2 regions of the Catenibacterium sp. AM22-6LB genome follow, and region 1 is predicted to be linked to the other one. Evidence: riboswitches for the same ligand, from Rfam matches in the RefSeq annotation. Region 1 holds a riboswitch; the other holds the start of a gene.

The links. Region 1 has a riboswitch for thiamine pyrophosphate ahead of thiC (phosphomethylpyrimidine synthase ThiC). Riboswitches for the same ligand answer to the same signal wherever they lie in the genome.
Region 2: another riboswitch for thiamine pyrophosphate. It lies ahead of DW269_RS07520 (energy-coupled thiamine transporter ThiT); the one in region 1 lies ahead of thiC (phosphomethylpyrimidine synthase ThiC).

The regions. Positions count from the first base shown of each region.
Region 1 is NZ_QTUM01000052.1:3,265-6,693, reverse strand. Features, by position in the region: gene DW269_RS09955 (glycoside hydrolase family 1 protein) at 1-935, shown strand, start outside; gene thiC (phosphomethylpyrimidine synthase ThiC) at 979-2,286, opposite strand; TPP riboswitch at 2,334-2,443, opposite strand; gene DW269_RS09945 (hypothetical protein) at 2,618-2,899, shown strand; gene DW269_RS09940 (6-phospho-beta-glucosidase) at 3,206-3,429, shown strand, end outside.
Region 2 is NZ_QTUM01000029.1:16,823-20,251, forward strand. Features, by position in the region: gene DW269_RS07515 (acetate/propionate family kinase) at 63-1,253, opposite strand; TPP riboswitch at 1,353-1,454, shown strand; gene DW269_RS07520 (energy-coupled thiamine transporter ThiT) at 1,500-2,045, shown strand; gene DW269_RS07525 (DUF402 domain-containing protein) at 2,187-2,750, shown strand; gene tsaE (tRNA (adenosine(37)-N6)-threonylcarbamoyltransferase complex ATPase subunit type 1 TsaE) at 2,731-3,177, shown strand; gene tsaB (tRNA (adenosine(37)-N6)-threonylcarbamoyltransferase complex dimerization subunit type 1 TsaB) at 3,170-3,429, shown strand, end outside.

The sequences.
Region 1 (3,429 bases):
CATGTATGGGTGAAGGTGGATTAGGTGACCTTTATGGTTTAGGTATCATGGACCCAGAAGATGTTAACTCTGATGAACGTATTCCGTTAAACAAATTAAAATCTAACCCTCAGAAGACATTTGAAGCATTACATAATCAGTTTGTTGCAAGTGCATTAGTTGTAACAGAAGGTCATAAAATCAATCCTGATTTCATGATCGGTAATATGATTGCTCATACAACTTTATATCCATTAACACCAAATCCAAAAGATATTCTTGCAGCATTTAATGAAGATAACTTCAAGAATAACTTCTGTGGTGATGTACAGGTTCGTGGTGAATATCCAACATATATGTTCAGATATTTCAAGGATCATGGCATTGATACTTCATTTATTACTGAAGAAGATAAGAAGATTATTAAGGAAGGTGTTATTGACTTCTATACATTCTCTTACTATATGTCTAACTGTGTAACAGTTGATGAAAACGCTGAAAAGACAAATGGTAACCTTGCAACAGGTGCTAAGAACCCTTACTTAAAGGCTTCTGACTGGGGATGGCAGATTGACCCTGATGGATTAAGATATACATTAAATATCCTACATGACCGTTATCCTCATACACCATTAATGGTTGTAGAAAATGGTTTTGGTGCATTCGATAAGGTAGAAGAAGATGGTTCTGTACACGATACTTATAGAATTGATTACTTCAGAGATCATATTAAAGCAATGGATGAAGCTATCGAAGACGGTGTACCACTAATCGGTTATACAACTTGGGGACCAATCGACTTAGTATCTGCAGGTACTGGACAGTATGCGAAACGTTATGGTTTCATCTATGTAGATAGACATGATGATGGAACTGGGGACTTCTCTAGAAGCAAGAAAGATTCATTCTTCTGGTATAAGAAAGTCTGCGAATCTAACGGTGCTGATTTAGACTAATACAAAAAGACGTAACTCATATATATGAGTTACGCTTTTTTTCTTATTCATCAAAAATATTTACAATTTCACCATCAAGAATACGATTCATATTCTTAACAGCACAGAAGTTACCACACATAGAACATGTATCTTCTTTTTCAGGTGCTGCTTCAGCACGATAACGTCTTGCTTTTTCTGGATCAATTGAGTATTTAAATGTTTCTTCCCAGTCCAGCTTCTTTCTTGCACATGCCATCTTATTATCTAATTCCATGGCACCAGGAATACCCTTCGCTATGTCTGCTGCATGTGCGGCAATCTTAGATGCAATAATACCTTCTTTAACATCATCTAGATTAGGCAGACGAAGATGTTCGGCAGGAGTCACATAACATAAGAATGATGCACCATAAGTGGCTGCAATAGCACCACCGATGGCAGCAGTAATATGATCATAACCAGGGGCAATATCAGTAACTAAAGGGCCTAATACGTAGAAAGGTGCACCTTTACAGATTGTCTTCTGGATTTCCATATTAGCAGCAATCTGATTTAAAGGCATATGACCAGGACCTTCAATCATCACCTGTACATCTTTATCCCATGCACGCTGTGTTAATTCTCCTAAAGTCACTAACTCACCAATCTGAGCCACATCAGTTGCATCAGCCAAACATCCAGCACGACATGCATCACCTAAACTCATAGTAATATCATATTCACGGCAGATATCTAAGACTTCATCATAATGTTCATAGAATGGATTTTCTTCTCCAGTCATAGCCATCCAGGCAAACATAATAGAACCACCACGAGAAACAATATTCATTAAACGCTTATTATTCTTAAAACGTTCATACATAGCTCTATTGATTCCACAATGAATAGTCATGAAATCCACACCATCTTCAGCATGCATTCTTACAATATCTAACCATTCTTTTGCAGTAATATCTTTTAAAGCCTTATGATAATAAACAACAGCATCATAAATAGGGACTGTACCAATAATGGCAGGACATTCTTTAGTTAATCTCTTTCTAAAAGTACGTGTATCACCATAAGAACTTAAGTCCATGATTGATTCAGCGCCCATTTTTACTGCATTATTCACTTTTTCAATTTCTACATCCATGTCTTTACAGTCTCTAGAAATACCTAGGTTCACATTGATCTTAGTCTTCAACATTGAACCAATACCACTTGGATCAATAGAAGTATGATTCTTATTACATGGAATAATAGCATGTCCTTTCGCGATGTGTTCACGTAATACTTCTACATCCATAGATTCTTTTGCGGCTACAATTTCCATTTCAGGTGTAATAATACCCTGTCTTGCAGCATCCATTTGTGTTGTGTAACTCATACACTTCCTCCTTTTAAATAATAAAAAAAGGTATACCTGAGCATGTATACCTAAAAAAACAAAATTCCTACGCCGGCATTATCCGTATCAGGTTATATGGGTCGAAATCCGATCGTATTTCTTCTCAGCCGTCGCGTCAGCTCCCCTTTTTTTATTTGGTTGATAGTGGTATATTACATCTTATATAAATAAAATGCAACGCTTTCATTAAAAAAATGTTACAAAATTATTGTGAAATTTTGAACAAATAATGTAACAATGAAAACATTGTTATAATTTTAAATTGCGGTAAAATATATTCAAAGAAAAGTAGTTGTATAGGAGTAAAAAAATGTATAGATTATCAAAAGATGATGTCAAATTATTGAATAACTTATTATTGTTGAAAGATTTGAATCCGGAAGATGGTTATTCAAAAGAGAATGTGATCGAATATGTTAAAGCTGATAGAGAGTTAAATGAAGCAGAACTCAATCAGATTCGCAATTATGTGTTGGATAAGAATCTTGAATATGGGTTTAAGGAAAATGATGAACCGAATGAATTAGGGTATGCAACTGAAGAATTAGGCGATAAATTATTTTATATTATGGAAGATGAAAGTGATAAATAAATGCTCATACTTTCTTTTTTGTCGTATTTATGTGATGTGTATATCATTGACGAAATCGCCAACTGTATTAGGGATATCATCAGCTCTATGAATCTTGTTAATAGGTTTATAGAGTTTTTTTGTTAGAAGTATTTCATGTTATCTTATGACATCCTGTCAACAAAATATCACTTATTTATTGGATTGATGAACTGATAATGTAAAGATGAAACATTTTTACGAAAGTTTGATCTCTATTTCTGAAAATTATAGAAATCACTTTCATTTCTATTTATAATTATTAGAAAGAGAAAAGGAGATAAGACAATGTTTAGAGACGACTTTTTATGGGGTGGCGCAGTGGCTGCTCATCAGTGTGAAGGTGCCTGGCAGGAAGGCGGAAAAGGAATCAGCTGTACAGATGTAGAAACAGCGGGAGACAACGTAACAGGAGCACCTAGACGTTTAACAGATGGTGTTCTTCCTGGAGAAGATTATCCAAACCATGTAGGTGTAGACTTCTATCATCATTATAAGGAAGATATCGCATT
Region 2 (3,429 bases), on a different contig from region 1:
TTAACGATACCACATTTTTATAACAAAAAATGAGCATCGCCTTAAAGCGATGCTCACTTATCTTATAAGTTTAATAATTCTTTTGTATCTCTTGCAATCACTAATTCTTCATCAGTTGGTACTACAAATACCTTGATCTTAGATTCAGGTGCAGAAATTAATCTTTCACCATGACCTTCTACATTAGCCTTATCATCTAATACGATGCCTAATGCTTCTTTTATTAGATCAATAATTGCTTCTCTTGCGATAAAGCTGTTTTCACCAATACCAGCAGTGAATGAAATTGCATCAACATGTCCAAGTTCTACAAAATAAGAACCAATATAATCAGCTACACGTTTTCTAAACATGTCAAAAGCTAATTCGGCTCTTTGGTTACCTGCATCTTTTGCATCAATAATATCTCTCATATCACCAGAAACACCAGATACACCTAATAAACCAGATTCTTTATTTAACATCTTGAATACAGTCTTCATATCATATCCAAGATTTTCAATTAAGTGATCTACAACTGATGCATCAATATCACCAGAACGAGTTGCCATCATAACCCCAGCAAGAGGTGTAAGACCCATAGAAGTATCAATAGACTTACCATCTTTTACAGCACAAAGTGAAGCACCTGCACCTAAATGACATACAATAATATTAGCATGTTCAGGGTTGCCTAATAATTCCTGAGTACGCTTTGATACATAGTAATGAGAAGTACCATGTGCACCATATTTTCTAATCTTGTTTTCTTCATAGAACTTATATGGAATTGGGTAAACTGCGTTTTCAGGCTTAATAGAGTGATGGAATGCTGTATCAAATACTACAACAGCACCTGCAGTAGGAATAGCTTCCTTGAATGCTTTGATACCAATAATATGTGCAGGGTTATGAAGTGGTGCAAGTGGTGATAATTCATCAATCTTAGCGATTACATCATCATCTACAACACAAGAACCATCGAAATAAGGACCACCCTGTACGACACGATGACCAATACCCTTGATTTCATCTAAATGTTCAACAATCTTCTTTTCAATTAATGTATCAAGTAATACTTGTACTGCTTCCTTGTGAGTAGGAACTGCAAAGACCTTCTTATCTTTAGTACCGTTGTACTTGATAGTGAAGATTGAATCTTCCATACCGATTCTTTCAATAATACCAGAAGTGATAACACTTTCAGTATCCATTTCAAATAACTGGAATTTCAATGAAGAACTTCCACAGTTAACTGCTAAAACTTTTGACATGCTTATATCCTCCTAAACACCCCTATTATAAACAGAAACCCCTAACATTTCTACTATAAATTTAGATTACGTGACAAAAAGAATGTTCTGTAATATAATCATTACTGCCAGGGGCGCATTTATTGCTGAGATAGGTGAAAGCCTTGTCCCTTAGCATCTGATCTGGGTAATACCAGCGTAGAGAGGCCGTACTTTTTTAGTGACTTCTTTGCGTCATCTTAGTCATTGGAAAGGGGAGATTTATAAATGAATAAGAAGACATTATCCACTAGAGCAATTGCTTATGTTGCGTTATTTATCGCTATGCAGTTAGTTCTAGAAGCACTATTTAAGGTGATTCCAGGACAGCCAGAGGGTGGTTCTATAACTTTAAGTTTATTACCAATCGTACTTGCAAGTTATTTAATGGGTGCACAATATGGAGTTATTGTTGGTGTTGGTGCCACTGCTATGCAGTTTGTATTAGGTCTTGCTTTATATTATGGACCTTGGTCTGTTGTATTAGACTATCTTGTACCATTATCAGCACTTGGTATTGCAGGCTTTATTCCTAATTTTAAATTAGGTAAGACTGAAGTATACACAGGTATTTTTGTAGGAATGATCCTTAAGTTCATTTCACATTTATTATCTGGTGCTGTATTATTTGCAAGCTATGCACCTAAGAACATGAATCCTTGGGTTTATTCATTCTTATATAATATTGGTTATAATGTAGGTACACTTATTTTAACTTATGTAGTGTTTGCACTTATTTATCCAAAACTTCAGAAAGCATTTAAGGCTATTTAACAGTGGGAAACCACTGTTTTTTTTATTTTAAAAACAAAACAATAACTTAAAAAGGCTTTATTTAGGAAAAAACAGGTGAGGTTTATGTACATTTCACCTGTTTTTTGCTATGATATTCGATAGGTTGAAAGAGGTTTGATTATGAAGAATTCATTAGTGGGGCAGGATGTGCTCATCCATTGCTATAAACATGACGGTAAACCACATCGTACGTGGTCACGCTGTAAGATATTAGAAGAAACAGATCGCCATTTTATCGGTATAAATAATAATACATTAGTTACAGAATCAGATGGTCGTTCCTGGGTCACTAAAGAACCAGCTATCTGTTATTTTCCTAAGGATAGATGGTATAATGTCATTTGTATGATTAGAAGTGATGGTATCTATTATTATTGTAATATTGCCTCTCCTATATTATATGATGGAGAAGCACTTAAATATATTGATTATGATTTAGATTTAAAGGTATGGCCTGGCTATCGATATAAGGTATTAGATGAAGGTGAATATGCGGCTCATCGTATTAAATATCAATATTCAGATGAATTAGATGAGATATTCCATGAACAGCTCAATCGTTTGATTGTGATGACGATGAATGCATCTGGCCCTTTTCGTGCAGGATTTGCCCAGGAGTGGTATAATAAATATCAGCAGATGATGAAAAATAGAGGAACTAAAAATGATAAACTTAAAAAATGAAGCTGAAATGATTGCTTTTGGTAAACGTATTGGAGAAACAATCTTTCCCCATTCTATTATCACATTAACAGGTGATTTAGGGGCCGGTAAGACTACATTCACAAAAGGAATTGGACAGGGACTTGACATCAAGAAGATCATCAATTCTCCTACTTTTACTATTGTGAAGGTTTATTCTGGACGTATGACTCTCTATCATTTTGATGCATATCGCCTAGAAGGGGCAGATGATGATTTAGGATTTGAAGAGATGTTTGAAGATGATGGCTTATGTGTGATTGAATGGCCACAGTTTATTGAAGACATTATTCCAGAAGAAAGATTAGAAATAGAAATAATAAAGAATGAAGATGAAACACGTTCTTTAAAGCTTCATCCTATCGGTGAAAAGTATGAGAACTATGTGAGGGAGGTTACACATGATTAGTTTAGTGATGGATACATCAAATAGTTATTTAGCTGTAGGCTTATTTCAGGATAATGTGTGTCTAGAAGCCTTCCAGGAAAAAGGTTCTAGAAGACAATCAGAAAAAGCAATTCCTACATTAAAGGAAGTGCTTGATCGTCATCATATTGCATTAAAGGATGTCAATGAAATGATTATCACATCCGGACCTGGCTCTTATACAGGTGTCAGAGTGGCTATGACTATCGCCAAGACACTTGCTGCAGTATCTAA